DNA from 3 places in the Kitasatospora sp. NPDC089797 genome. Region 2 is predicted to be linked to each of the others. Evidence: riboswitches for the same ligand, from Rfam matches in the RefSeq annotation. Region 2 holds a riboswitch; each other region holds the start of a gene.

The links. Region 2 has a riboswitch for thiamine pyrophosphate ahead of thiC (phosphomethylpyrimidine synthase ThiC). Riboswitches for the same ligand answer to the same signal wherever they lie in the genome.
Region 1: linked by a shared signal. The riboswitch ahead of thiO (glycine oxidase ThiO) and the one ahead of thiC (phosphomethylpyrimidine synthase ThiC) in region 2 are both predicted to bind thiamine pyrophosphate.
Region 3: linked by a shared signal. The riboswitch ahead of AB0O91_RS09300 (cytosine permease) and the one ahead of thiC (phosphomethylpyrimidine synthase ThiC) in region 2 are both predicted to bind thiamine pyrophosphate.

What each region holds. Positions count from the first base shown of each region.
Region 1 is NZ_JBFBGS010000028.1:8,460-21,219, reverse strand. Features, by position in the region: gene AB0O91_RS23055 (DUF5931 domain-containing protein) at 1-116, shown strand, start outside; gene AB0O91_RS23050 (response regulator transcription factor) at 128-808, shown strand; gene AB0O91_RS23045 (anthranilate synthase family protein) at 899-2,833, opposite strand; gene AB0O91_RS23040 (class II 3-deoxy-7-phosphoheptulonate synthase) at 3,136-4,485, shown strand; gene AB0O91_RS23035 ((2Fe-2S)-binding protein) at 4,654-4,974, shown strand; gene bfr (bacterioferritin) at 5,003-5,482, opposite strand; gene AB0O91_RS23025 (sulfite oxidase-like oxidoreductase) at 5,714-6,343, shown strand; gene pknB (Stk1 family PASTA domain-containing Ser/Thr kinase) at 6,357-8,135, opposite strand; gene AB0O91_RS23015 (thiazole synthase) at 8,268-9,074, opposite strand; gene thiS (sulfur carrier protein ThiS) at 9,078-9,287, opposite strand; gene thiO (glycine oxidase ThiO) at 9,284-10,468, opposite strand; TPP riboswitch at 10,463-10,575, opposite strand; gene AB0O91_RS23000 (FAD-dependent oxidoreductase) at 10,673-11,878, shown strand; gene AB0O91_RS22995 (Rv2175c family DNA-binding protein) at 11,912-12,277, shown strand; gene thiE (thiamine phosphate synthase) at 12,277-12,760, shown strand, end outside.
Region 2 is NZ_JBFBGS010000031.1:90,241-94,062, reverse strand. Features, by position in the region: gene AB0O91_RS25130 (cupin domain-containing protein) at 1-287, shown strand, start outside; gene tenA (thiaminase II) at 415-1,089, shown strand; gene AB0O91_RS25120 (DUF5326 family protein) at 1,362-1,562, shown strand; TPP riboswitch at 1,743-1,877, shown strand; gene thiC (phosphomethylpyrimidine synthase ThiC) at 1,872-3,686, shown strand; gene AB0O91_RS25110 (antitoxin) at 3,798-3,822, shown strand, end outside.
Region 3 is NZ_JBFBGS010000009.1:55,347-68,106, forward strand. Features, by position in the region: gene AB0O91_RS09260 (DUF1906 domain-containing protein) at 1-379, opposite strand, end outside; gene AB0O91_RS09265 (EamA family transporter) at 532-1,596, shown strand; gene AB0O91_RS09270 (pyridoxal 5'-phosphate synthase) at 1,672-2,448, opposite strand; gene AB0O91_RS09275 (hypothetical protein) at 2,877-3,206, opposite strand; gene AB0O91_RS09280 (FAD-linked oxidase C-terminal domain-containing protein) at 3,672-5,036, opposite strand; gene AB0O91_RS09285 (MerR family transcriptional regulator) at 5,155-5,982, opposite strand; tRNA gene AB0O91_RS09290 (tRNA-Ser) at 6,115-6,202, opposite strand; gene AB0O91_RS09295 (trypsin-like peptidase domain-containing protein) at 6,266-8,185, opposite strand; TPP riboswitch at 8,394-8,542, shown strand; gene AB0O91_RS09300 (cytosine permease) at 8,535-9,959, shown strand; gene AB0O91_RS09305 (glycerophosphodiester phosphodiesterase family protein) at 10,048-10,872, shown strand; gene AB0O91_RS09310 (ATP-binding protein) at 11,154-11,699, shown strand; gene AB0O91_RS09315 (DUF5926 family protein) at 11,805-12,760, shown strand, end outside.

The DNA.
Region 1 (12,760 bases), on a different contig from region 2:
TCTCCCAGTCCATCCGCGGCCGGGTGCTGGATCTCGGCGGCACGGCCGAGCTGTACTCGGCGCCCGGGGAGGGCGTCGAGGTCGAACTGCGCGTTCCGAGGAAGGCCTCTCCATGACCGACCAGCCGATGACCGATCAGCCGACCACCGACCGGCCGGTGCGGGTGATGGTGGTGGACGACCACCCGATGTGGCGGGACGCCGTCTCGCGCGACCTGGCCGAGGCGGGCCTGGACGTGGTGGCCACGGCGGGCGACGGCGAGGAGGCGGTGCGCCGCGCCCGGGCCTGTTCGCCGCAGGTGGTGGTGCTGGACCTCAACCTGCCGCTGCTGTCCGGTGCCGAGGTGTGCCGTCAGGTGGTGGCGCAGGACCCGGCGGTGCGGGTGCTGGTGCTGTCGGCCAGCGGCGAGCACCAGGACGTGCTGGAGGCGGTGAAGTCGGGCGCGACCGGGTACCTGGTGAAGTCGGCCGGGCGGGAGGAACTGCTGGACGCGGTGCGGCGCACGGCGGTCGGCGACGCGGTGTTCACCCCGGGCCTGGCCGGTCTGGTGCTCGGCGAGTTCCGCCGGCTGGCCACCGAGCCGGCCCCGGCCTCGGCGCCGGCGGCGCCGCAGCTGACCGCCCGGGAGACCGAGGTGCTCCGGCTGGTCGCCAAGGGCCTGTCGTACCGCCAGATCGCCGACCGGCTGGTGCTGTCGCACCGGACGGTGCAGAACCACGTGCAGAACACGCTGGGCAAGCTGCAGCTGCACAACCGGGTGGAGCTGGTCCGGTACGCGATCGAGCAGGGGCTGGACGAGGAGCTCTGACGAAGTCCCGCGGGGCCTCCGGGCGTTGGCCCGGAGGCCCGGCGACTCGTGGGCCGCTCGGGGGAGTTGCCCGGCGCTCCGGGCGACTCCTCAGCCGCGTACGGCCGTCGCCTCCCGGAGCAGGGCCGCGACGATGTCCACGCCCTCCCGGGTGAGCACCGACTCGGGGTGGAACTGGAGGCCCGCGAAGCCGGGCCCGCGCAGTGCGTGGACGTCCCCGGTGGCGGCGTCCCGGGCGACCTCGACGCCCTCGGCGGCGAGCCGGGCCGCGTCCGCGTCCGTGCAGCGCGCGGTGAAGGTGTTGTAGAACCCGACCGTCCGCTTGGTGCCGAACAGGTCGACGGTCTCCTGCGCGCCCTGGTACGGGACGGCCTTGCGGCCCAGCGCGAGCCCGAGTTCGGCGGCGAGCAGCTGGTGGCTGAGGCAGACCGCGAGCAGTGGGGCCGTCCGGGCGCCGGAGCGGACGGCGGCCAGGGCGTCGGCCACGACCGGGCGCAGCACCGCCATCTTGGGGTCGTCGGCGACCGCCGGGTCGCCCGGGCCGGGGCCGAGCACCAGCGGGCCGCGGTGCGCCGCGACCAGCTCGCGCAGGCCCGGCTCGTCGAACCGGACCACGGTGACCCGGTGGCCGAGCGAGGTCAGCAGGTGGGACAGCATCGAGGTGAAGGTGTCCTCGCCGTCCACGACCAGGGTCGGCAGCGCCTCGGTGACCCGGGACGGCGCCTGCATCCGCAGCCAGAACGGCGCGAGGTCGGCCCGGCGGGCGTCCAGGGCGGCCTGCACCCGGTGGTGGTCGGCGAGCCGGGGCCCGCCGGAGCGGGACAGCCGGGCGGGGGCGGGCCGGGCGCCGATCGCGGTGAGCACCCCGGCGGCCTTGGCGTGGGTCTCGGCGACCTCGGACTCCGGGACGGAGTGGCGCACCAGGGTGGCGCCCACCCGGACGACCAGCCGCCCGGTGGCCGGGTCGATGTCGGCGGTGCGGATGCAGATCGGCGAGTCCAGCAGCTGCCCGCCGCTCGCCGAGCGCCCGATCAGGGCGAGCGCGCCGGAGTAGTAGCCGCGCCCGGTGGGCTCGTAGCGGCGGATCACCCGGGTGGCGTTCTGCACCGGGCTGCCGGTGACGGTGGCGGCGAACATCGTCTCGCGCAGCACCTCGCGGACGTCCATCGAGGTGCGTCCGCGCAGCTCGTACTCGGTGTGGGCGAGGTGGGACATCTCCTTGAGCCGGGGGCCGAGCACCTGGCCGCCGAGGTCGCCGACGGTGCACATCATCTTCAGCTCCTCGTCGACCACCATGGTGAGCTCCTCCAGCTCCTTGGGGTCGTGCAGGAACGTGAGCAGCGAGTCGAGGTCGGAGCCGCCGGCCGGATAGCGGTAGGTGCCGGAGATCGGGTTCATCACGACGGTGCCGCCGCTCTGCCGGACGTGCACCTCGGGGGAGGCGCCGACCAGGACGCGGTCCCCGGTGTGCACCAGGTAGGTCCAGTAGGCACCGCGCTCCTGCTCCAGCAGCCGGCGGAACAGCGTGAGGGCGAGGGCCGGGGAGTAGTCGTCCAGGGTGGCGTGGAAGTCCCGCCGGATCACGAAGTTGGCGCCCTCGCCGTTGCCGATCTCGTCCCGGATCACCCGGCGGACGATCGCCGCGTACGCCTCGTCGTCCACGTCGAACGCGCCGCCGGAGAGCGAGACCGGCAGGTGCGGCAGGGCGGTGGTGAATTCGGCCAGCGGCAGGGCGTGCTGCTCGGTCACCGCGAGGGCCTGCAGCGGGGTGCCGTCGTCGTGCGCCTCGAAGCCGCGCTCGCGGATCTGCCGGTACGGGACCAGCGCGAGCAGGTCGTGGACCGGCCCGGCGGCCGGGATGCCCGCCCGGACCGGCAGGTCGGCGAGGTTCCGGTAGCTGTCGACAGTGCCCAGCAGCACCTCGACGGTGTCCGGGGCGTGCCGGGGGGTGCGGCGGTGCAGCAGGGCGAAGGCGGGTGCGCCGGGGGCGGTGAGGCGGGCGAGCAGCTCGGCGGGGGTGGTCACGAGTACGGCTTCCTTCCGGGGTGGATGGCGAGGCGGTGCTGGTTCCGCTCCCGGAGGGCCGTCTGCTCGGACGCACGACGGCCGCCCCGAGGGGCGGCCGTCGTGTTCGTCTAGGAACGCGCGATCTGTGGGCCACCCAGGGGGGAGGCCCACCACCAGGAGTGGGTGTGGGGCGCGTGCATGGGGTCGAGCCTAGCGGATGGGGCCGTCCGGGTGAGCCGGCTCACGCGCATTGTCCGAGACGTGTCTCATCCCTCGGGCAATGGTCACGAATCACTCGCGGCACCCCGTAGCCTTGCCGTGTGACCGCAACGACTGAGAACACGAGGACTGGCCACTCCTGGCAGTCCCTGCCCGCGGCGCAGCAGCCTGAGTGGCCGGACCAAGAGGCTCTGCGCAAGACCCTTGCCGAGCTCGCCTCCTATCCGCCGCTCGTCTTCGCCGGTGAGTGCGACCAGCTGCGCGCCCGGCTCGGTGCCGTGGCACGGGGCGAGGCCTTCCTCCTCCAGGGCGGCGACTGCGCGGAGGCCTTCGACGGCGTGTCCGCGGAGCACATCCGCAACAAGCTGAAGACCCTGCTGCAGATGGCCGCAGTGCTCACGTACGCCGCCTCGGTGCCGGTCGTGAAGGTCGGCCGGATCGCCGGCCAGTACTCCAAGCCGCGTTCGAAGTCGACCGAGACCCGCGACGGCGTGACCCTGCCGGTCTACCGCGGCGACTCGGTGAACGGCTTCGAGTTCACCCCCGAGTCCCGGATCCCGGACCCGGAGCGCCTGAAGCGGATGTACAACGCGTCCGCTGCGACGCTGAACCTGGTGCGCGCCTTCACCACCGGTGGTTACGCCGACCTGCGCCAGGTGCACGCCTGGAACCAGGACTTCGTGCGCAACTCGCCGGCCGGCCAGCGGTACGAGCAGCTCGCCCGGGAGATCGACAACGCCCTGGCGTTCATGAACGCCTGCGGCGTGGCGCCGGAGGAGTTCAAGACCGTCGAGTTCTTCTCCTCGCACGAGGCGCTGATCCTGGACTACGAGACCGCGCTGACCCGCGTGGACTCGCGCACCGGTGAGCTGTACGACGTCTCCGGCCACATGGTGTGGATCGGTGAGCGCACCCGCCAGCTGGACCACGCGCACATCGAGTTCGCGTCGAAGATCCGCAACCCGATCGGGGTCAAGCTCGGCCCGACCACCTCGGTGGACGAGGCGCTCACCCTGATCGAGAAGCTGGACCCGGAGCGCGAGCCCGGCCGCCTGACCTTCATCACCCGGATGGGTGCGGGCAAGGTCCGCGACCACCTGCCCACCCTGGTGGAGAAGGTCACCGCCTCCGGCGCCAAGCCGGTGTGGATCTGCGACCCGATGCACGGCAACACCTTCGAGGCCTCCAGCGGGCACAAGACCCGGCGCTTCGACGACGTGCTGGACGAGGTCAAGGGCTTCTTCGAGGTGCACCGCGCCCTCGGCACCCACCCGGGCGGCATCCACGTGGAGCTGACCGGCGACGACGTCACCGAGTGCGTGGGCGGCGGCGACGAGGTGCTGGTGGACGACCTGCACCAGCGCTACGAGACGGCCTGCGACCCGCGGCTCAACCGCAGCCAGTCGCTGGACCTGGCGTTCCTGGTGGCGGAGATGTACCGCGGCCAGTGATCCGACGGCCCTGATGTGACGAAAGCCCCTCCGGATTCGGGGTCACCGAGTCCGGAGGGGCTTCTTCGTGCCCGTTTCGCCAGGTAAGGTGAGGCTCAGTGAACTAAGGCAAGCCTTAGTCAAGATCCACTCCGCGCTTCACCGCGCTTCACCCAGGGAGAGACCGCGATGTACGTGTGCATGTGCCATGCGGTCACCGAGGCCCAGGTGAAGACGGCGATCGACGCGGGCGCCTCCACCCCGCGCCAGATAGCGAAGGGCTGCAAGGCCGGGACGGACTGCGGCTCCTGCGTCCGCCGGATCCAGGCGCTGCTCGGCGAGCACGGCGCCCGGCCCTGTCCGACCGCCCGGCTGGCGGCGAAGCTCGGCCTCGCCGACCCGGAGGACCGGGCCGTCCCCGAGCCGGCCGCCCCCGGGGTGGACGTCCCGGCGGCCCCGATGATGCCGGCGGCCCCGATCGCACCGGTGCTCCCGCTGCGGGTCGCCTAGGGTCCGGCAAGGATCCGAGGGGCGGGCCCTAGGACTCCGGCTGCTCGATCAGCTGGGCGAGGTAGAGCGCCTCACCGAGCTTCTCCAGGAGTTCCAGCTGGGTGTCGAGGTAGTCGATGTGGTGCTCCTCGTCGGCGAGGATGTCCTCGAAGATGTTCGCCGAGGTGACGTCGTTCTTGGCCCGCATCACCACGATCCCGCGCTTGAGCCGGTCGATCGCCTCGACCTCGACCTGCCGGTCCGCCTCGAACATCTCCTTGACCGTCTGGCCGATCCGGACGTGGAACAGCCGCTGGTAGTTGGGCAGCCCCTCCAGGAACAGGATCCGGTCGGTGAGCGTCTCGGCGTGCTTCATCTCGTCGAACGACTCGTGCCGGGTGTACTTCGCGAGCTTCGTCCAGCCGAAGTTCTCCTGCATCTTGGCGTGCAGGAAGTACTGGTTGATCGCGGTGAGCTCGGCCGTGAGTTGCTCATTGAGGAACTCGATGACCTCCGGGTCGCCCTGCATGGTGCTGCCTCCCTGCGTTACGTCCTGCGGTGAGTCCTGCGCTGGGCATCCTGGCACCGTATCGGGAGGAAATTCCAGTAAGTTCACACTCACTAGGACATGTGTCGGAATATCCGATTTGGGGGGAAGTGTGGACGGGGGCGATCGATCGCCGGTCCGTACGTGCAGGGCGTGAACAGCGCGTGAAGGGGCGCACGACGATGCTCGTCCGCCGTCTGTCACCATGGAGCCATGGGTCAGTCCGAACGAGAACAGCTTCCGCCGTCTGACCCGAGGCTCCCTCCGGGCCAGCGCGTCCAGCGCGGCTGGCCCGCCCTGCACTACGGGCCGGTGCCCCGCTTCAAGCCGCTGACCTGGGACCTCCAGGTGTTCGGCGCCACCGCGTCGGCGGAGAAGGCCAGCTGGGACTTCGCGGCCTTCGAGGCCCTGCCGCGCACCACCGTGGTCGCCGACCTGCACTGCGTGACCAAGTTCTCCGTGCTCGGCAACGAGTGGACGGGCGTGCCCGCGGCCGCCCTGCTCGACCTGGTGCCCCCGGCGCCCGGCGTCACCCACGTGATGGTCTGGGCCGAGTACGGCTACAGCGCCAACCTGCGGCTGGCCGACTTCGCCGACCCGCACACCCTGCTCGCCACCCACCGCAACGGCGAGGCGCTGACCGCCGAGCACGGCTTCCCGGTCCGGCTGGTGGTGCCCCGGCTGTACGCCTGGAAGGGCCCCAAGTGGGTGCGCGCGGTGGAGTACATGCGGGCCGACCGGCGCGGCTTCTGGGAGGAGCGCGGCTACCACAACCTGGCCGACCCGTGGCGCGAGCAGCGCTACTCCTACCAGGAGGGGCCGGCCGACGGGCCGCTCCGCTGAACCCCGAACCCGCTCAGAACAGCGAGAAGTTGACCGTCACCACGGACTTCTGCGGGCGCCGCTCGCCGGCCGCCGGGGACTGGCCGCTGACCTTGCCCATGCCGAGCGTCCAGTCGGTGGAGGCCTTCATGGTGAAGCCCGCCGCCTGCAGCGCCCGCTGGGCGTCGTCCCGGCCCATCCCGGTGACGTCCGGGACGGGCACCATGCCCTTGCTGACCACCAGCGAGACCGCGGCGTTCTCCTGGAGCAGCTGCCCGGCGGCCGGCGCGCTGCTGATCACCGAGCCCTCCGGCACGGTGTCGTTGTAGGTCTGGGTCACCCCGCCCCGGGTCAGCTGGGCGCCGGCCAGCGCGGCGGCCGCGTCGTCCGCGCTCTTGCCGGTGACGTCCGGCACCGCGATCCGCTTGGGACCCTTGGAGAGGGTGACCGTCACGGCCTCGCTCTTGCGGGTGCGCGCCCCCACCCCGGGGTCGGTGGAGATCACCTGCCCGGCCGGGACGGACTCGCTGAACACCTCGACGAACCGGCCGTGCATGCCCTCCCCGTCCAGGACCCGCTGCGCCTCGGCCCGGTCCTTGCCGAGCACGCCCGGCACCGAGCCGTACAGCCCCTCGGAGATCCCGTAGGTGACCCCGCCCACCACCAGGACCAGGGCGGTCAGCACGGCCGTCCAGATCAGCGGCTTGCGCGGGAGGCGGCGCAGCCGGCTCGGCCGGCGCACCCGGACCGGGGTCGGCTCGTCGTACGGGCGGGGCTCGACCAGCAGCTGGTCCATCAGCTCGGCCGGGACGTCCAGCACGCTGGTGCGCTCCGGCGGCGGGGCGTCGGCGGGCCGCGGCAGCGGCTGGATCACCGAGGTCGGCTCGCTGGTCGGGTAGCGCGGGCTGGGCCGGGTGGAGGCCGGCGGCTCGGCGTCCAGCTCGGCCGGGGTGAGCGTGCGGCGGACCCGCTGGAGCGCGGCGAGCAGCTCCACCGCGTCGTACGGGCGGGCGTCGGCGGCCCGGGCGCAGGCTCCGGCCACTATGGCGTCCAGCGCCGGGGCGACGGAGGGGGCGGTCAGCGAGGGGGCGGGGACGTCCTCGTGCAGGTGCTTGTACATCACCTGGACGGGGTTGTCACCGGTGTGCGGGCGGCGGCCGGTGAGCATCTCGTACAGCAGGATGCCGGCCGCGTAGACGTCGACCCGCTGGTCGGTGGGGGCGTCCGGGAGGATCTGCTCGGGGGCGAGGTAGGAGACCGTGCCCAGGACGGTGCCGCCGGTGGCGGTGCTCGTCGAGGTGGGGGCGCCGTCGGCGCTGCCGAGCACCCGGACCAGGCCGAAGTCGGCGACCTTGACCAGGCCGGTCCCGGTGATCAGCACGTTCTCCGGCTTGACGTCCCGGTGGACCAGCCCGGCCCGGTGGGCGGCGCCGAGGGCGGCGAGCACCGGCTCCAGCACGTCCAGGGCGGCCCGGACGGACAGCGCGCCGCGGTCGCGGAGCAGGTCGCGCAGGGTGCGGCCGGGCACGTACTCCATCGCGAGGAAGACGTGTCCGCCGTCCGCGCCCTGGTCGAAGACGTTGACCACGTTGGGGTGGGTGAGCCTGGCGACGGCCTTGGCCTCGCGGATGAACCGGGCGGTGAAGCCCTCGTCCCCGGCCAGCTGGGGGTGCATCACCTTGAGGGCGACCACCCGGTCCAGCCGGGTGTCGGTGCCCCGGTAGACGGTGGACATCCCGCCGGTCGCGATCCGCTGCTGGACCCGGTACCGGTTGTCGAGCAGGGTACCGATCAGCGGGTCGTGCAAGGCCATGTCCACCCGGCGAGTCTAGTGGGGTGCCCGGGCGCCGGTCCCGGCGGACACCGCTCCGGGACCGGCTTGTGACACGGTCTACACGGGCCGCGCGGCCCGCGTGGGCTGCCCCGCCCGCACGGGCCGCGCCGGCTACCCGGCCCGGAAGGCCGGCCGCTCCCGGGAGTCCAGGTCGGCCCGGCCCGCCATCGCGGAGGAGGCCTCGGCGTGGAAGCGGCGCGGGATCCGGCCGGCCCGGTGGGCGAGCCGGCCCGCCTCGGCGGCGTGCCGCATCGCCTCGGCCATCAGCACCGGCTCCTGGGCCCGGGTCACCGCGGAGGCGAGCATCACCGCCGCACAGCCCAGCTCCATCGCCAGTGCGACGTCGGAGGCGGTGCCGGCGCCCGCGTCCAGGATCACCGGGACGCCCGCGTCCTCGACGATCAGCTGGAAGTTGTGCGGGTTGCGGATGCCCAGGCCGGAGCCGATCGGCGAGCCCAGCGGCATGATCGCCGCGCAGCCGACGTCCTCCAGCTTGCGGGCCAGCACCGGGTCGTCATTGGTGTACGGGAGCACCGTGAAGCCGTCGTCGACCAGCGTCTCGGCGGCGTCCAGCAGCTCGATCGGGTCCGGCAGCAGGGTCCGCTCGTCGGCGATCACCTCCAGCTTCACCCAGTCGGTGCCGAGCGCCTCGCGGGCCAGCCGGGCGGTCAGCACGGCCTCGCCGGCGGTGAAGCAGCCGGCCGTGTTGGGCAGCACCCGGATGCCGTTGCGGGTCAGCACGTCCAGGACGGAGCCCTGGGTGGTGGCGTCCACCCGGCGCATGGCCACGGTGGTCAGCTCGGTGCCGGAGGCGAGCAGGGCGCGCTCCAGCACCTCCAGGCTCGGCGCACCGCCGGTGCCCATGATCAGCCGGGAGGAGAAGGTCGTCCCGGCGATGGTCAGTTGGTCGTCGGCCATGGCTCAGCCTCCCTGGACGGCGGTGAGGATCTCGATCCGGTCGCCGGTCGCCAGCGCCGTCGCGGGCCACGAACTGCGCGGCACCACGGCCTCGTTGAGGGCCGCGGCGACACCGGTGCGGGCGGCGCTGACGGTGGTCACCAGGGCCGCGAGGGTGGTGGCGGCGGGCACCCGGCGGGGTTCGCCGTTGACGGTCAGCTCGATCTCGGTCATGCGCAGGCCTTCGTCAGGGGGGATGCGGGGGAGAACCGGGTGGGCGTGAACGGCCTTGCCAGGTCCGGTACTTCACCGGTCGCCAGGTAGTCGGCGAGCAGGTCGGCGGTCACCGGGGTGAGTAGCACGCCGTTGCGGTAGTGGCCGGTGGCGGCGACCAGCCCGGGCAGTGCGGTCGGCCCCAGCAGCGGGGCGTTGTCCGGCGAGCCGGGGCGCAGCCCGGCCGCGGTCTCGCGCAGCGGGAGTTCGGTGATGCCCGGCACCAACTCGTGGGCGTCGCGCAGGAGTTCGTACACCCCGCCGGCCGTGACGGTGGTGTCGTAGCCCTGTTCCTCGGTGGTCGCGCCGATCACCAGCTCGCCGTTCTCGCGCGGCACCAGGTAGAGGTGCTGACCGCGCACCACGGCGCGGACGTTGCGGGAGAGGAACGGCCGGTAGACCTCGGGGACCTGGAGGCGCAGCACCTGCCCCTTCACCGGGCGCACCGCGGGCAGCACCCCCTCGGGCAGGCCGGGCAGCCGGTGGCTGTGCGGACCGGCGGCGAGCACCACCTGCTCGGCGGTCACCGTCTCCAGGGTGCTCAGCCGGGCTCCGGTCGCGCGGCCGTCCTCGACCAGCAGCTCGACGGCCTCGGCCCGGTGCAGCAGCACGCCGGCCCGTTCGCAGGCCGCGACCAGGGCGGTGAGCAGCCGGCGCGGGTCCACCTGGTGGTCGTCCGCGACGTGCAGGCCGCCGCGCACCCCCGGGGCGAGCATCGGCTCCAGCCGCCGGGCCTCCCGGCCGGTCAGCCAGGTCGAGTCCAGGCCCAGCCGTTGGTGGAAGGCGTGCAGTTCGCGCAGTTCCTCGCGGTCGTCGGAGTCCAGCGCGACGGCGATGGTGCCGCAGCGGCGGTAGCCGGTGTCCAGGCCGCCGCTCGCCTCGGTGAGCTCGGCGGCGAAGCCCTCGTAGCGCCGGTTGGAGGCCACCCCGAGGTGCAGCAGAGGCTCCTCGCCGTACTGCAGCTCGGTGACCGGGGCGAGCATCCCGGCGGCGACGCCGGCCGCGCCCCCGCCGTGCCGGGGGTCGACCACGATCACGTTCCGCAGCCCGCGCTGGGCGGCGCGCCAGGCCACGGCGAGGCCGATGACGCCCCCGCCGATCACCAGCACGTCCGCGTGGCTGCCTGCTGACAAGCGTGACAAAGCTGCTCTTCTCCCTTCGCCGGTATGACCCGGATCAGGTTCGGACGGTCGCGGGCCGTGCCAGCCCGCCTCTCAGCCCGGTACGCCGGGCTCCCGTGTGGTGCTCCCACCTTAACGCCGGGGGTGGGCCCGGCCGAAGGGCCGTACGAGGCGTGGGACGGGGCCGGGCGGCCGCCCCCGGGGCCCGCCGGGCCCGTGGGTACAGTGACGGGCGTGGCAGAGCTGAGCAGCGCAACGCAGCAGGTGGTCGTCGTCGGGGCCGGGCTGGCCGGGGCGCAGTGCGCCCTGAAGCTGCGGGAGGGCGGCTGGCCCGGGCGGATCCTGCTGGTCGGCGAGGAGGCGCACGCGCCGTACGACCGGCCGCCGCTCTCCAAGGACGTCCTGCTCGGCAAGGCCGACGCCACCACCCTGGACATCGACTACGACGGCCTCGGCGTCGAACTGCTCACCGGCCGCCGGGCCACCGGGCTCGCCCCGGGCGTGCTGCACACCGACGGCGGCGACCTGCGCTACGACGCGCTGGTGATCGCCACCGGCGCCACCCCGCGCGCCCTGCCCGGCGCCGAGCGGGCCCACCTGCTGCACACCCTGGACGACGCCCTGGCGCTGCGCGCCCTGCTGCGCCCCGGCCTGCGGCTGGTGCTGGTCGGCGCCGGCTGGATCGGGGCCGAGGTGTCCACCGCCGCGCGGCAGGCGGGCTGCGCGGTGACCGTGGTCGAGGCCGGTCCGGCACCGGTGCCCGGGGCGCTGCCGACCGAGGTCGGCGCGGCGATGGCTGCCTGGTACGCCGAGGCCGGGGTCGAACTGCGCTGCGGGGTCGGCGTGGCCGCCGTCGAGCCCGGGGCGGTGCTGCTGGCGGACGGTACCCGACTGCCGGCCGACGAGGTGGTGGTCGGCGTCGGTGCCCGGCCCGCGACCGGCTGGCTGGCCGGCTCGGGCGTCGAGCTGGACGCCGCCGGCGCGGTCGTGGTGGACGGCCGGCTGCGCACCGGCCTGCCCGGGGTGTTCGCCGCCGGGGACTGCGTCAGCTACCCGTCGGCCCGCTCCGGCGCCCGGCTGGCCGTCCAGCACTGGGACCACGCGCTGCAGTCCGGCGGCGCCGCGGCGGCCTCGGTGCTCGGCGCGGACGTGCCGTACGACCCGGTGCCGTACTTCTGGTCCGAGCAGTTCGGGCGGATGGTCCAGTACGCCGGCCGGCACGCCGAGGGCGACGAACTGCTGTGGCGCGGCAGCCCGTCGGACGCCGCCTGGTCGGTGCTCTGGCTGCGCGGCGGGGTGCCGAGCGCGCTGCTGGCGGTGGACCGGCCGCGCGACCTCACCCAGGGCCGGAAGCTGATCGAGCGCGGCGCGGTGCTCGACCGGACGCTCGCCGCGGACCCCGCGGTGCCGCTCAAGGGGGCCACCGTTTAGCGCCGGGCAGTGGCGAGGTGGCAGTCTGGTGGCGTGAGCGAGATCGAAAGCAATGTTGAAGCCCTGGTCCCCGAGTGGATGTACCTCCCCGACATCTCGGAGCAGTGGGGTGTGCTGGTCACCGAGGTCCGCGACATGGTCAGGAAGCGTGAGCTGATCGCGCTGCGCCGCGGCCCCAACAAGTCGCTGCAGGTCCCTGCGGCGTTCATCGACGGCCAGGGGCTGGTCAAGCACCTGTCCGGGACCCTGAACCTGCTGCGCGACTGCGGGTACAACGACGTGGAGATCCTGGAGTGGCTCTTCACCGAGGACCCGTCGCTGCCCGGCAGCCCGATCCAGGCGCTGCGGGAGAACCGCGGCACCGAGGTCAAGCGCCGCGCCCAGGCGATGCTGATCTGATGGCGGCCGACACCCTGCGCGCCCGGCTGGCCGACGCCCGGCTGTACCTGTGCACCGACGCCCGGCGCGAGCAGGGCGACCTGGCCGAGTTCCTGGACGCGGCGCTGTCCGGCGGGGTGGACATCGTCCAGCTCCGGGACAAGGGCCTGGAGGCCCGGCAGGAGCTGGCGGCGCTGGAGGTCTTCGCCGACGCCTGCCGCCGCCACGGCAAGCTGCTGGCGGTCAACGACCGCGCCGACGTCGCCCACGCGGCCCGGCCGGACGTGCTGCACCTCGGCCAGGACGACCTGCCGGTGCCGGCCGCCCGGGCGATCCTCGGCGAGGACGTGCTGATCGGCCGCTCCTGCCACGCCGAGTCCGAGGTGGACGCGGCCGTCGCCGAGCCGGGCGTCGACTACTTCTGCACCGGCCCGGTCTGGCCGACCCCGACCAAGCCGGGCCGGCACGCGCCGGGCCTCGGCCTGGTCTCGTACGCGGCGGCGC
Region 2 (3,822 bases):
CCGAGCGGGCGGCCAACGACGGCGCCTACCTGCGGTTCCTGCGCGAACCGCGGATGTCCGCCGGGCTGTACGCGCTCTCCCCCGGCGCCACCGACACCCAGACCGCGCACGACCAGGACGAGATCTACCAGGTGATCAGCGGCCGCGCCGAGCTGACCGTCGGCGCCGAGACCGCGACCGTCGGGCGCGGCAGCGTGGTGTACGTCCCGGCCGGCACCCCGCACCGGTTCCACCACATCACCGAGGAGCTGCGGGTGCTGGTGGTGTTCTCCCCGCCGGAGGACTGAGCACCGGCCGCGGGGACGGAGCGGGGCGGGCGCGGGACGGGCGCCCGGGCCGGCGGCCAGCGGCCGGCGGCCGGGGACGGGACCGGCGCCGGAGGCCGGAGCCGGGCCGGGTCGTAGGGTCGTCCGCATGACCCGTAGCCCCAGCCTCACCGACGAGCTCTGGGCGTCGATCGAGCCGATCTACGCCGAGATCCTCGCGCACCCCTTCCTCGGTGGCCTCACCGACGGCACCCTGCCGCGCGAGGCCTTCCGCCACTTCGTCGTCCAGGACTCGCACTACCTGCGCGACTACGCCCGCGCGCTCGCCGTCTGCGCCGCCAAGGCGCCCGGCGAGGCGGACGTCCGGGCCTTCGCCGACGACGCGGTCGGCGCGATCGCCGCCGAGCAGGGCATGCACGCCGATTTCCTGACCGCCTTCGGCGGCACCGCCGAGGCGGCCGCGGCCGAGCCGGTGCTGCCGACCACCCGGGCCTACACCAGCTACCTGCTGGCCACCGTCTACGGCGGGTCCTTCGCCGAGGCGCTCGGCGCGGTGCTGCCCTGCTACTGGATCTACGCCCGGGTCGGGGAGGCGCTGCTCGCGCAGGGCTCTCCCGAACCGCTGTACGCCCGCTGGATCTCGACCTACGGCGACGAGGCCTTCCAGTCGGTGGTGCGCCGGGTGCTGGAGCTCACCGACCGGATCGGCGAGGAGCTGTCGGCGGCCGAACGGCGAAGGGTGGTCGAGCACTTCGGGACCACCTCGCGCTACGAGTGGATGTTCTGGGACGCCGCCTGGCGCGGCGAGCGCTGGCCGGTCTGACCCCGCTCTGGCCCTGCTCAGGCGCTGCTTCGGCGCTGCCCAGCTGCTCCCCCGGGGGCTCGCCGGGCGCCGTACGGAACCTGCTTCCCGACCCCCGTCCGGGGCCGTCCTCAGGGGACTCCCCGGGGTCGGGGGTCGGGGTGATCTAGGGGTTCTCTCCGGGCTGCGGACCCTCGTTCCGGCGTCCCCGCCCCCGTACGATCGAAGCATCGGAAGAAAGCGGGATGCGGCCACCGGACGGCAGCCGACCCGAGGGGAGAAGGAGAACCGACATGGCTGAGCTCTGGAAGTCGCTGCCCTCCTGGGTGCGCAACATCGTCATCCCGGTGCTGGTCCTGGTGCTGGCCTGGAACATCATCGCCTTCGTCTTCGGCGTCGTCGGCGCCCTGCTGAGCATCGTGATCAAGGCGCTGGTGGTCGTCGGCATCGCCGCCGCCGTGGTGATCCTGGTGAAGAAGGCCGCCAAGAGCTGACCCCGCTCCGCGCGCCGCGCGGAGCACCTCCGGAGGCCCGGTACCCCGTCCGCGGGGGCCGGGCCTCGGCGTTTCGCCGGCCTCTCCCCCGCCCCTCCTCCGGCGGGTCCGTTTCGGACACCGTCTGGACCTGCGGCGATCGGCTCGCTACGGTGTTGGGCGTCATGTGCAGGCAACACCGCCTGTGGACGCGGGAGCTCGGAGCACCGGGCTGAGAGGACGCTGACCGGACCGTCGACGGACGGACCGACGGCTGCGTCGACCGCAGGAACCTGACCGGGTAATGCCGGCGTAGGGAGTAGAGGTCAGATGACCACGTTCGACGCACAGCCGCAGTCTGCCCAGGGCGCCCCCAGCAGCGAGCGCACCGGCTACCCCACCCCGGCCTGGCGCAAGGCCCACCGCGACGGATCCCGCCCCGACCTGCGGGTCCCGTACCGCGAGGTGCAGCTCACCAACGGCCGGACCGTCCCGCTGTACGACACCTCCGGCCCGTACACCGACCCGGCGTACGAGCCCGACGTGCGGCGCGGCCTGCCCGCCCTGCGGGACGCCTGGATCCGCCAGCGCGGCGACGTCGAGGAGTACGACGGCCGCGAGGCGCGCCCCGAGGACGACGGGATCAAGCACACCTCCCCGCGCGGCGGCAACCTGCGCAACCTGGACGCCGTCTTCCCCGGCCGTCCGCGCCGCCCGCTGCGCGGCCGCGGCGGTGTCGCGGTCACCCAACTCGCTTACGCCAAGCGGGGCGTGGTGACGCCGGAGATGGAGTTCGTGGCCCTCCGGGAGGGCCTGGAGCCGGAGTTCGTGCGGGACGAGGTGGCCCGCGGCCGGGCCGTCATCCCGGTGAACGTGAACCACCCCGAGGTGGAGCCGGCCGTCATCGGCACCAACTTCCTGGTGAAGATCAACGCCAACATCGGCAACTCCGCCGTCACCTCCTCGATCGAGGAGGAGGTGGAGAAGATGACCTGGGCGACCCGCTGGGGCGCCGACACCGTCATGGACCTCTCCACCGGGCGCAACATCCACACCACCCGCGAGTGGATCCTGCGCAACTCCCCGGTGCCGATCGGCACCGTGCCGCTCTACCAGGCCCTGGAGAAGGTCGACGGCCGGGCCGAGGAGCTGAGCTGGGAGGTCTACCGGGACACCATCATCGAGCAGTGCGAGCAGGGCGTCGACTACATGACCGTCCACGCCGGCGTGCTGCTGCGGTACGTCCCGCTCACCGCGCGCCGCAAGACCGGCATCGTCTCGCGCGGCGGCTCGATCATGGCCGCCTGGTGCCTGGCGCACCACCAGGAGAACTTCCTCTACACCAACTTCGAGGAACTCTGCGACATCCTCGCCACCTACGACGTCACCTTCTCGCTCGGTGACGGCCTGCGTCCCGGCTCCATCGCCGACGCCAACGACGAGGCCCAGTTCGCCGAGCTCCAGACCCTCGGCGAGCTCGGCCGGATCGCCCGCGAGCGGGACGTCCAGGTGATGATCGAGGGCCCGGGCCACGTCCCGATGAACAAGATCAAGGAGAACATGGATCTCCAGAAGGAGATCTGCGACGAGGCGCCGTTCTACACCCTCGGCCCCCTCACCACCGACGTCGCCCCCGGCTACGACCACATCACCTCGGGCATCGGCGCCGCGATGATCGCCTGGTGGGGCACCGCGATGCTCTGCTACGTCACGCCCAAGGAGCACCTGGGCCTGCCCAACCGGGACGACGTCAAGACCGGCGTGATCACCTACAAGATCGCCGCCCACGCCGCCGACCTCGCCAAGGGCCACCCCGGCGCCCAGGCCTGGGACGACGCCCTCTCCGACGCCCGCTTCGAGTTCCGCTGGGAGGACCAGTTCAACCTGGCCCTCGACCCGGAGACCGCCCGCGACTTCCACGACGAGACCCTGCCCGCCGAACCCGCCAAGACGGCCCACTTCTGCTCGATGTGCGGCCCGAAGTTCTGCTCGATGAAGATCTCCCAGAAGATCCGCGACGAGCACGGCGACGGCTCCAGCGCGGTCCGGACCGACTTCGACGCCGAGGCCCTGGCGGGCATGCAGGCCAAGTCCGAGGAGTTCGCCGCCCAGGGCAACCGGGTCTACCTCCCGCTGGCCGACTGACATCGGACCACCGAGCGCCGTCCCGGTCGACGCGGGGCGGCGCTCCGTCGTGGCTGCTCCGCACGAGCTCCGTCATCTGCATTTTGCAGATGACGGAGCTAGAATGCAGACATGACTGTCCTCACGATCCGGGACG
Region 3 (12,760 bases), on a different contig from region 2:
CCTGGCGGCCGACGTGCACCGGGAGGAAGCGCCAGCCCATCGCGCGGGCCTCGTGGACCCAGTCCACGGTGAGCCGGGGCTGGGAGCAGCCGCGCTGGGAGCCGCTGACGTAGATCCCGACCGCGCCGTACGGGGAGGCGGGGCGCCAGGCCCGCAGGGCCTCGGGCGCGGGTGCGGTGCAGGCGTCGAAGGCGGGGCCGCTCCACTGGTCGCGGATCCGGGGCGGGCCGAGGCGGTCGGGGAGGGAGAGGGCGCGGATCCGCGGGACGGCCGCGGCGGCGGTCCGGGTGCGGGCCTCGGCGCTCGCGCCCGTCCCGTCGGTGGCCAGCAGGAGCACGAGGGAGGCGGCGAGGAGGGCCGCGGGGCGGAGATAGCGCACCCGGCCTTGATACTGACGGACCGTCGGACGAACGCGGCAACCACGCCGCAGGCCTTCGACGAGTCCACCCTTTCGGCCGCACCCGTCCGCATCCGTCCTGATTTCTGTAACGAGCTTGCTGGTTCATCACTCCTTACGGCAAACTCGTCCGCATGCCCACGTCCCATGCCGGCGAAACCGCTGCCCCCACCTCGGCCGCCGCGGTCGCCGAGGCCCTTGCCATGCCGCCCGCCCCCCAGGGCGAGCCCGCCGGCGAGCGCGGTGGCCGGCGACGAGGCGGGGAGCCCGGCTCCGCGGCGCCCCCGGGGGTGCGAGCCGGCCGGTCCACCGGTCGGCTCGGCAAGGCCCTGCGGCGCCCGGAGCGGATCCCGGCGCCGCTTCTCTGTCTGGTCGCGATGTTCCTGGTGCAGACCGGGATCGCCCTGTCCAAGCCGCTGTTCGGCCCGCTCGGGGTGAGCGGCACCACCTTCCTGCGGCTGGGCTTCGCCGCGGTCATCCTGCTCGCCCTCACCCGGCCCCGGCTGCGCGACAAGCGCCCGCGCGACCTCGCCGCGGCCGCGGCGCTGGGCGTGGCCTCGGCCGGCATGACCTTCCTGTTCGCCGGGGCGATCGACCGGCTGCCGATGGGCACCGCCGCGACCATCGAGTTCCTCGGCCCGCTCGCGGTCGCCCTGGTCTTCGCCCGGCGCGCCAGCCACCTGCTCTGGGCGCTGCTCGCGGCGGCCGGCGTGGTCCTGCTGACCCTGCTCGGCGAGGGGGACGGCGGCGGCTCGCTCGACCCGGTCGGCCTGCTCTACGCCTTCGGCGCGGCCGCCTGCTACGCGGTGTACATCCTGTTCACCGACAAGGTCGGCGCCACCTTCCAGGGCTTCCAGGGCCTGGCGGTGTCGATGACGGTCGGTGCGCTGGCCCTGGCGCCGTTCGGGCTCGGCCAGGCCTGGGACGGACTGACCGCGCCCGGGGCCTCGCCGCTGGTGCTGCTCGCCTCGGTCGCCGGGGTCGCGGTGCTGCTGCCGGTGCTCCCGTACGCGCTGGAGATGACGGCGCTGCGGCGGATGCCGCAGCGGGTGTTCAGCGTGCTGGTCAGCCTGGAGCCAGCGGTCAGCGCGCTGGTCGGCCTGGTGGTGCTCGGCCAGGTGCTGGGCGTGCCGCAGTTGGCCGGCATCGGGTGCGTGGTCGCGGCCAGCGTGGGGGCCACGCTGACCGGGCGGCGCTGACCGTCCCGGCGCCCGCGGCACCCGCGGCCGTGACGGCGTGAACGGTGCAGACGGGCTTGACGGCGTGAACGGCGTCTACGGCCAGAGCAGGGAGCGCGACCACTCCGGGGTGCGGACCGGGCCGGTGCGGGTGTAGCGCAGCCGGACGTGCCGCCGCTGGGCGTCGCCCTGCCAGAACTCCACCTCGTGCGCCCACAGGGTGTAGACCGCGTGGCCGGGCGCGACCGCGTCCGGGGTGGCCTCCAGGCGGCGCCGGGCGACCGCCACCGCCTCGTCGTACTCGGACAGTCCGCCCAGCGGCTCGCTCTGCCGGCCGACCAGGGCGCCGACCCGGGCGGCGGGCGAGCGGGTGGCGAACTCGGCGGCGGCGACCAGGTCGGCGGCCCGCTCGACGGTGCCGCGGACCCGCACCTGGCGGCCCAGCTGCGGCCAGTAGACGCTCAGCGCGGCGGCCGGGTGGTGGGCCAGCTGGCAGCCCTTGGGGCTGTCCGCGGCGGCGGAGAAGTTCCAGCCGGTGCCGGCCGCGTCCACGTCGCGCAGCACCAGCACCCGGGCGTCCGGCATGCCGTCGGCGTCGACCGTGGAGAGGGTGAAGGCCTGCGGGTCCAGCACCCCGGCGTCCAGCGCGGTGGAGAGCCAGTCCACGAACAGCGGACCGGGCTCGGCCGGGGCGGCCTCGTGGTCGAAGGAGGGCAGCGGTCGGGCCATCGGCGGGCGGCCGAGCAGCAGTTCGGGGACCGACCGCGGTCCGGGCCGACGCTCGTCCAGCGGTGCCGGGCCCGCCTGCGGCTGCGGTTCCGGTGCGGGCCTGGCCCCGTCCGGGCCGGTCAGGCCCTCGTCCTCCGCCGCCATCGCGCGCCTTCCTTCCGATTGCCGCGGTCGTCGCCCCGGCCGGGCCGTCCGTTCCGGGCCCGGGCGCGTGGAGCGCTGTCGGAGCGCAACCGTACCGCCGTGGACCGACGGCACCGGGCGCGGGCCCTCGGTGGACGGATCCGGGCTGCTGGGGCCCACCCGGCGGGCATCCGTCGCGCACCCGGGACGCACCCGGGACGCACCCGGCGCCGGACGCACTCGTGGGCGGTGCCGATGGCGGCACCGCCCACGAGGCCGGCTTCGCGGCGACCCTTTCCGCTGGCCGGTCAACGCTGTTCCGATCTCCCCGGTCCGCACCCGGACGGACCCGCCGTCCGGAGACCGTTGCGACCCCTCCGCGGATGCTCAGCTCACCCGCGGTCGTCCACCACCTCCGGCGCCCCCGCCGGTGGTGGTGCCGGGAGGGGTCAGCTGAAGATCGGGGCGAAGATCACGTTGATGTTCTTGTTGCCCTGGCCGGCCAGGATGTTGCCCGCGTTGTCCTTCACCGCGAGGGTGTTGCTCTGGTTCGAGGCGCCGGAACCGGTCGCCGTCTGCTGGGTGGAGACGTAGTTGCCGTCGACCCCGCCGAACACGTTGCCGCTGCCGGTGTTGGACACCACGCCGGCGTTGGAACCGGCCGCGGCGCCCGCGCCGCTGTCGGCGGTGGCGGCACCGGCGCCCAGCAGCAGCAGACCCGCCGCCAGCGGGGCGGCGAGCAGGAACCCGGACACCCGGCGGGTGTTGATGCGAGCCATGTGAGCCTCCAAGAAGCTGTTCATCGTGCATTGGTCGAGCAAGGGGTGCGGGGGTTCGCCGGCCAGACGAACACCTGCAGGCTGCGACGCCGGGACACAGACTTCCGCAACAAATCGACAAAGCACTAGCCAGCGGAGCAGTTTTCGCCCGTTCGCGTGATATCCACCGAGGCCGCGCATAACGGGCACCGATCCGGACAGTGCCCCGACACACCGCTACTGACCTGCGATTTCGCCCGAACGGCGGCCGCTCTGCGGCCCTCCGGAAAGGGCGCGGCGGCCTCATCGGAAACCACCGGGCGCACCACCCCGGCGCAGGGCGACAGGGAACACGCCCCCGAAAAGTTCGACCACCCTTCCATGTCGACTTTCCAGCCATTCCCAGACCATCGGAAAGTCGTACCGAAAAGACGGATCGACGGGTGCGGAAATCCGCATCCGCCGACCACTTGCGTGCTCTGAAAATCAGACCATCTTGCCCGGATTGAGGATTCCCAGCGGGTCGAAGACCGCCTTCACCTGCCGCTGCAGCTCCAGCCCGACCGGCCCCAGCTCACGGGCCAGCCAGTCCCGCTTGAGTAGCCCCACCCCGTGCTCCCCGGTGATCGTGCCGCCCAGCTCCAGCCCGAGCGCCATGATCTCGTCGAAGGAGCGCTGGGCCCGGAGCGCCTGCTCCGGATCCGCGGCATCGAAGATCACGATCGGGTGGGTGTTGCCGTCCCCGGCATGGCTGACCACCCCGATGGTCAGCCCGTGCCGATCGGCGATCACCGCGACGCCGTCGAGCATCTCGGCCAGGCGGGAACGCGGCACCGCCACGTCGTCGATCATCGTGGTGCCCAACCGGTCCAGCGCGGGCAGCGCCAACCGCCGGGCCGCGAGCAGCAGATCGGATTCCGCCTGGTCCTCGGCCGGCACCACCTCGGTCGCCCCCGCCGCCCGGCACAGCTCCACGACCCGGGCCGACTCGGCCGCCCGGTCCGGCCCGTCGAAGGCCACCAGCAGCAGCGCCCGGGTCGACTCCGGCAGACCCATCTGCCCCAGCTCGTTGACGGCCCGGACCGAGACCGCGTCCATCAGCTCCATCAGCGAGGGGGTCAGCCCGTGCTCCATCACCGCGCAGACCGCCGCACCGGCGGTGGCCGCACTCGGGAACTCGGCCGCCAGCGCCAGTTGGGGGGCCGGCGCCGGCCGCAGCGACAGCACCGCCCGGACCACCACCCCGAGCGTCCCCTCCGAGCCGACCAGCAGCCTGGTCAGGTCGTACCCGGCGACGCCCTTGGCCGTCCGGCGTCCGGTGGACAGCAGCCGCCCGTCCGCCAGCACCACGTCCAGCCCGAGCACGTACTCGCTGGTGACGCCGTACTTCACGCAGCAGAGCCCGCCCGCGCCGGTGCCGATGTTGCCGCCGATCGTGCAGGACTCCCAGCTGGACGGGTCCGGCGGATAGTGGAGCCCGAACTCCTCCACAGCGCGCGACAGTTCGGCGTTCACCACACCGGGCTCGACCACCGCGACACGATTCACCGGATCGATCTCCAGGATCCGGTTGAGCTTCACCAGCGACAGCACGATGCAGTCGTCGACCGCGTTCGCCGCCCCCGACAACCCGGTCCGGGCCCCCTGCGGCACCACCGGCACCCGCAGCGCGGTGGCGGTGCGCAGCACGTGCTGCACCTGCTCGACGGTCTCCGGGAACACCACCGCGGCGGGCACCCCGGCGGCGCAGAAGCCCGCCATGTCATGGCTGTAGGCGGCGGTCACGTCCGGGTCCACCACCACCGCCCCCGCCGGGAGGCCCTGCGCCAGCCGGTCCGTCAGATCACTCATCGCCGCCTCCACGCGCCGCCGCACCCCCGCCACCTCCGCACTCTGCCCGCAGGGCAGGGGGTGGGCAAGTGGGCCTCGGTGCCGGGCCGGCCGTTCCCCCCGGCCCGGCTACCGGCGGCTACCGGCGGCTCACCGGCTCCTGGAGCTCCACGACCCAGCCGGCGACGTCCTCCGGGCACTCCAGGTAGCGCTCCCGGGCGTACCCGGCCGAGCGGTAGCCGTTCTCGTCGATGAAGCGGGCCAGCGCCTGGATGCTGCCCATCGACCCGTCCATCGAGCCGCGGTGGACGATGGTCGCCGCCTCCTCGATCGGGGCCAGGTCGACCACCTCGAAGTCCTCCCGGCCGCCCCGCACCGAGGGCGCGACCTGGACGGCCGCCAGCACCACCACCGACCCGTCCCGCTCCGGCGCGTCCTCGTACCGGGCGACGGCCGGACCGACCTCCTCGATCCCGGCCCCGGCCACCCGCCGGCACAGCTCCTCGAACAGCGGGCCGATCACCGGGGTGATGTCCTCGGGCTGGTAACTCGCCGCCACCCCGGACAGTTGGGCCACCCGGACGGACGGCAAGGGCTTCACCACGACATCGTGCTGGGACATGTTCCCCTCGCTCTCGATCGTTCGGAGCCTCGCCTCGACCCGGGCCAGCCGCTGCTCGTCCGCGGCGATCGCCGCGGCGAGTTGGGCCCGCCGCAGCCGCAGCATCCCGCGCAGCTCGGCCCCGGTCGGCTGCTCGTCCAGGACGGTCCGGACCTGCTGCAGCGTGAAGCCGAGCTCCTTGAGGGCGATCACCCGGTTCAGCCGGGCGAGTTGGCCCGCCTCGTAGGAGCGGTACCCGGTGACCGGGTCGACCCGGGCCGGGGTGAGCAGGCCGATCGCGTCGTAGTGGCGCAGCATCCGCACCGACACCCGGCCGTGGCTGGCGAAGTCTCCGATGTTCAACATGGTGCTCCCACTCCACGGCCTCCCACGGTGTCAGGGTCAACCCCCGCCCGGTGGACCGCCCCGGGAAACACCTCAGGGCGGGTGCCGAGTGGTCTCGGCACCCGCCCTGAGCAGGTGTGGTTCTCCTACCGGCGGAGAGCGTGGGATTCGAACCCACGGTGACGGGTCACGCCACGACAGTTTTCAAGACTGTTCCCTTAGGCCGCTCGGGCAGCTCTCCAGGCGGAGGTCAGCCTAACGGTTCCGGCGGGGTTCGGTGCACACGATTGCGCGCACCCGAGGGTCACTGGTCGCCGTCCCGCTGGCCGAGCGTGACCTTGGTGTTCATGGTCTGGCCGTTGCGGGTGTACTCGACGTCGACGGTCTCGCCCGGCTTGTGCGTCCAGATCCGGCTGACCAGGGCGGGGCCGTTCTCGATCGGGGCGCCGCCGAGCTTGGTGATGACGTCGCCCGGCTTGAGGCCGGCCTTGTCGGCCGCGCCGCCGGGGGTGACGGCCGGCTGGCCCTGGATGTCCTTGGTCTGGATCTGCGCGCCGTCGCCCTTGTAGTCGTCGTTGCGCAGCACGTCGAGCTTGGCGTAGACCGGCTTGCCGGTCTTGATCAGGGTGTCGGCGACCCACTTGGCCTGGTTGATCGGGATGGCGAAGCCCAGGCCGATGCTGCCGGCCCGGCCGTTGGAGGAGGCGTTGGACTGGATCGCCGAGTTGATGCCGATCACCGAGCCGCTGGAGTCCAGCAGCGGGCCGCCGGAGTTGCCGGGGTTGATCGAGGCGTCGGTCTGCAGGGCGTTCATGTACGAGGCCTGCGAGCCGGTCTCGTCGCCGGAGGCCACCGGGCGGTCCTTGGCGCTGACGATGCCGCTGGTGACGGTGGACTCCAGGCCGTACGGGGCGCCGATCGCCACGGTGGCGTCACCGACGTTGACCTTGTCGGAGTCGGCCAGCGGCAGCGGCGCGAGCTTGGCCTTCGGCGGGTTGTCGATCTTGACCACGGCGACGTCGTAGCCCTCGGCGTGGCCCAGCACCGAGGCGCTGTAGGACGTGCCGTCGGCGAACTTGACGGTCAGTTTGCCGCCGCTGCCGGTCAGGGTCGGCGCGACCACGTGGTTGTTGGTGAGGATGTGGCCCTCGGTGTCGAAGACGAAGCCGGTGCCGGTGCCCGACTCGCCGTTGCCCTGCGCCTTGATGGTGACGACGCTGGGCAGCGCCTTCTGCGCGATGCTGGCGATCGAGCCGGGGACGGGCTCGTTCTTCTGGGTGTTGCTGGCCTGGACGGTGGTGCTGCGGTGGTCGTCCGCCGAGGTGCTGCTGTTGGCGTGGTCGGTGGCGACCACGCCGATCGCACCGCCCGCGACGCCGGCGACCAGGGCGACGGCGGCGAGCAGCGCCACCAGGCCGCCGCGCTTCTTGCGCGGGCCGCCGGGGCCGTTCGGGCCGCCCGGGTACTCGCCCGGGTAGCCGAGCGGGCCGTTCGGACCGCCGGGGTAGCCCGCGCCGCCGGAGGTGGCGTCGTGGCCGCCCCAGCCGCCGAGCGGCTGGCCGGCGCCGAAGGGGTGCTGGGGAGGCGCGGCGGGCGCGCCCGGGGCGCCGTACGGTTCCTGGGCGTTGGCGGCCGGGGTGCCGTAGACGTCCTGGGCACCGGCCGCGGGCACGCCGTGGCTCGGGGTGGCGTACGGGTTGGTCCCGGGGACGCCCGGCGGCAGCGCGGGTGCGGCCGGGGCCTGGGCGACCGGGGCGGCGACGGGCGGCGCCGGCGGCAGGACCGGCGGCGGGGCGTCGATGTAGCCGGTGACCGGGTCGACGGCCGGCTCCTCGACGGCGGGCGCGGCGGGCGCCTCCGCCGGCGGGACCTTGGTGAAGGCGACGGTGGGCTGGTGCCCGCCCTCGGCCGGAGCGCCGGCGGGCGCGGCGGCCGGGGCCTCCGGTGCGGCCGGAGCCGCGGCGGGCCCGGGCACCCGGCTGAACGCCATGGTGGGCTGGTGACCGCCCTGGGCGCTGCCCTCGGCGGCGGCCGCGTCCGCGGTCGGCCCGGGCACCGACTCGGCCACCGGCTCGGCGGCCGGCTCCGGGACCCGGCTGAACGCCATGGTCGGCGTGTGACCGCCCTGGGCGGTGCCCTCGGACGCGGCAGCGGCCGCTTCCTGCGCCCCCGCGGGCTGCTCCCCCTGCGGCCCGGCGGGCCCAACCTCGCGCTCGGTGCTCACGGACGACCTCCATAGCTGACAGAACCAAGGACCATAGTTTTTCGCACCGACGATTCGATTGCCGTAAGGACCCCTCTGAAGAACTCATAAGAATCCTTAGCCCGCGCCGACAGCCGGGGCTCCCCACCCCCGCCCGGCGTCCCGCGATGCGGACCCCGCACCCCGTGGCCTTTGGCGTTCGTACCCGTGCCGGTTAGCCTGTCGCTCCAAACTGACACGCGGGAGCTTGGACCGACCAGGCTGAGAGTGCGCATGTCGACCGTACGCCAGGCGATCAGCCGGCGGACCGTCGAGGGGGCGCTGACCGCCGGAACCTGTCCGGGTAATGCCGGCGTAGGGAGTATCGGCCATGCCGCCTGCTTCGCCATCCTCTTCTTCCGACGCGCCCGCGTCCAAGGATTTCCCCACCGACCCCACCGACCCCGCCTCCCCCACCGCCACCGCGGTGTCCGACCAGCGGGTCGAGGCCCCCCTGGTGCTGGACACCGAGCCGCCGCGCACGCTGCGCTTCCGGGACCACTTCGCGCTCTGGATGAACCTCGGCGTCAGCCTGATCGGCTTCTCCACCGCGGCCACCGTGCTCGGCGCGAAGGGCAGCGAGCTGTCGCTGGCCGCCGCGGTGACCGCGATCGTGACCGGCACGGCGGTCGGCACCGCGATGCTCGGCGTGGCCGCGCTGATCGGCGCCCGGACCGGCGCCCCGGCGATGGCCAACCTGCGCGGCCTGTTCGGCACCCGGCTGTCCTACCTGCCGACGGTGCTGAACATCGTCCAGTGCATCGGCTGGGGCGTGTTCGAACTGCTGACCATCGCGGCGGGCGCGCAGACCGTCGCCCACACCACCGGGTACCGCTGGCTGTTCGTGCTGCTCGCGGGCGCGCTCACCACCGCGCTGACGATCTGGCCGCTGGGCTCGATCGCGGTGCTGCGCCGGTTCGTGGCCGGTGCGGTCGCGGTCGCGATGGTGTACTTCACCGTCCAGCTGGGCCGGCAGGGCGTGCCGGACCCGGGCGCGGGCAACTGGCACGGCTTCCTGGGCGCCACCGACGCGATGATCGCGGTGTCGATCTCCTTCGTCCCGATGGCGGCCGACTACACCCGGCACTCGCGCACCCCGCGCTCGGCGTTCTGGGGCAGCTTCTCCGGCTACACCGTCGCCCAGGTCTGGTGCTACGTGCTGGGCCTGATGGCGCTCCTGCAGTCCGACGGCGACCCGAGCCGGATCTTCGACTCCTTCCTCGGCGTCTGGGCCGGCTGGCTGTTCCTGCTGGTGCTGGTGCTGCGCGAGACCGACCAGTCCTTCGCCAACGTCTACTCGACCGCGATGTCGCTGCAGAACCTGCTGCCGCGGGTGGACCGCCGGGTGCTGAGCGGCGCGATCGGCGTGCTGACCACCGTGCTGGCGCTGCGGATCGACCGCTTCACCGACACCTACAGCAACTTCCTCGGGCTGATCGGCTCGGTGTTCGTGCCGCTGTTGGCGGTGCTGGCGGTGGACTACTTCTTCGGCGCCGGCCGGCACGGCTGGAACCTCTCCGAGCGGGCGCCGTCCCGCTGGACGATGCTGCTGCCGTGGCTGCTGGGCTTCGCGGTCTACCAGTTCATCGCGCCGACCGCGGTGGCCGACTGGTGGGTGGACTTCTGGACCTCCGCCCAGCAGGCGCTGCACTTCACCCCGCAGGAGTGGACCTCGGCCTCGCTGTTCGCCTTCCTGGTGCCGGCCGCGGCCACCGCGATGCTCGCCCCGCTGACCCGGCGCGCCGTCCGGGGCTGAGGCCCGGCAGGACCCGGAGGCGGAGCCGGCCCCGCAGGTTGGGGCCGTCTTCGCCTCCGCTTCACCTGCGCCCCCTATCGTTGGGGCCGTGACCAGCCCAGACCTGCCCCCGGCGGCGGCGCGCACCGCGCCCTCCGTCCAGGTGATCGCCCACCGCGGTTCCTCCCACGCGCTGCCCGAGCACACCCTCGCGGCCTACCGGCGCGCGCTCGACGAGGGCGCGGACGGCGTCGAGTGCGACGTCCGGGTGACGGCCGACGGCCACCTGGTCTGCGTGCACGACCGCCGGATCGGCCGGGTCTCGAACGGCCGCGGCACCGTCTCCGCGATGACGCTCGCCGAGCTGGAGGCGTACGACTTCGGCGCCTGGAAGACCGGCCGGCCCAGCACCGACCCGGACCTGCGCGGGGTGCTGCGGCTGGACCGGCTGCTCGAACTGGTGGTGGACTGCGGCCGCCCGGTGGACCTCGCGATCGAGACCAAGCACCCGGTGCGCTTCCGCGGCCGGGTGGAGGCCGAGCTGCTGCGGACGCTGGAGCGGTACAAGATCGGCACCGCCCCGGACGGCGAGCGCCCGTCCGCCCGGATCATGAGCTTCTCCTCGATCGCGCTGAACCGGGTGGCGGCCGCCGCGCCGGACTACCGGCGGGTGTTCCTGATCGAGCGGATGCTGCCGCTGATCGGCCGGCTCCGCCCCGGGCAGCCGCTGCCGGGCGGGGCGCGGATCGCCGGCCCGGGCATCGAGCTGATCAAGGCCAAGCCGCAGCTGGTGCCCCGGCTGCGCGAGCTGGGCCACGAGGTGCACGTGTGGACGGTGGACGAGCCGGCCGACGTCGACCTCTGCCTGGAGCTCGGGGTGTCCGCGATCATCACCAACAAGCCGGCCGAGGTGCTCGCCCAGCTCGGCCGCTGACCCGGAACGGCTCCACCGCGACGCGGTGGAGCCTGATCGCCCTGGTCGGCAATCAAACCTTCCGCGCACGGTATTGCCGGAATTCTTGCGTTCGGGCGACGGAGGGTGAGCACGGAATGACCTCTTGTCGACCCTGAGTCGCGCCGCTCGAAATGGGCTCGCGGGATCCTCCGATGGTCGTTTCCCGCGCATTAACAAGGGGCATCCATCCCTCGGCATACGCTGAAGGAGGTCCGGGGGTGGCGTTGATGGTGGCGCGTGAAGTGCCGACTTCATCGACCATGGCAGTGCCGCACGGCCCAGCGAGTGTCGGGGTCGCACGGCGCCGACTGCGTCGAGATCTGGGTGACCGGCAGATACCGGAACCGGTCATCGATGATGCTGTTCTGATCCTTTCCGAACTGTTGAGCAACGCCTGTCGATACGCCCGTCCGCTCGGCCCGCTGCCCGCGCTGGGCCGCTCGGCCCGGGCCGAGGTGGTGGACCAGCTGCTGGTCGGCGTCCCCTCCGGGACGCACCCGGCGCCGGGCGGCCGGGAGCACGAGGACGAGGCGACCGAGCCGGACGGCGGCGTGCTGGTCCGCTGGCAGATGCACGCCGACGGCGTGCTCACCCTGGAGGTCACCGACGGCGGCGCGGCCACCCGGCCGCTGCCCGCCAGCCCCTCGCTGACCTCCGGCGGCGGCCGCGGCCTGAGCATCGTCGACCAGCTGGCCAGCGACTGGGGCGTGCGCGACGCCCCCGGCGAGGTCACGGTCTGGGCGGCGCTGCCCGCCCGTGCCCGGCACGCCCGCCGCACCGGGGGCGGCACCGCCCGCAGCGCGTAGGGCGCGTCCCGCTCCGACCGGCTCGCCTCCGGGCGAGCCGGTCGCGGAGAAAGTGTCAGTAGGCTTCCCGGTGAACAGGACCACCGTCCCCGGGAGAGCCGCAGCATGGGCAAGAAGGCCGCCAAGAAGGCGCCGCAGCGCCAGTCCACCACCGCCGTCACGGGCGAGATCCCCGTGGTCGGGGCCCGCGAGGACTGCCCCTGCGGCTCGGGCCGCCGCTACAAGGCCTGCCACGGCCGGGAGGCCTCGCACGCGGTGCAGGAGCTGGTGCACCGCCCGTTCGAGGGCCTGCCGGGCGAGGCCGACTGGGTCGCGCTGCGCGAGCTGGTGCCGGCCGCCACGGTGCCGCTGACGCTGGCCGCCGGGGTGACCGCGACCACCGGCGACGTCCCGTCGGTGACCCTGGCCACCGTGCTGCCGCTGGCCTGGCCGGCCCTGCGCCGCCCGGACGGCTCGATCCTGCTCGGCCTGCAGACCCAGTCCTCCTCCGGCGACCTCAGCCGCGACCTCGCGGACGCCCTGGAGCTGGCCCTGGCCACCGAGCCGGGCAGCCCGGTCCCGGCCCGCCGGACCGTCCCGGGCGGCCGCCGCCTCCAGGACCTGCTGGACGCCTCCGCCGCGTTCACGCCCACCGTGCACACCGGCTTCGAGTTCTGGCTGGAGGACGCCGAGACCGCCACCGGCGAGGTCGCCGCCTCGCTGGAGCGCGCCAACGCCTCGGCCATCCCGACCGAGAAGCTGGGCAGCGTCGACGCCGCCTACTGGTGCGGCACCCCGGACAAGAACCACCTGCGCTGGGTGATGACCGTCCCCGAGGAGCAGCTGCTGGACGCGCTGGCCCGGCTGAACACCGCCGGCGAGGCCTCGCTCGGCCCGGACACCCGCCTGGTCGGCTCCTTCCGCGCGCACGGCCTCACCGTCCCGGTGTGGGACCTCCCGCTCGGCATGACCGCGGCCGACTGCGAGAAGCCCGCCGCCGAGTTCGGCGAGCGGCTCGCCGCCGTCCTCTCCGACGGCTCCCCGCTGACCGCCGAGGAGCGGCGCACCCGCGCGAACCTGGT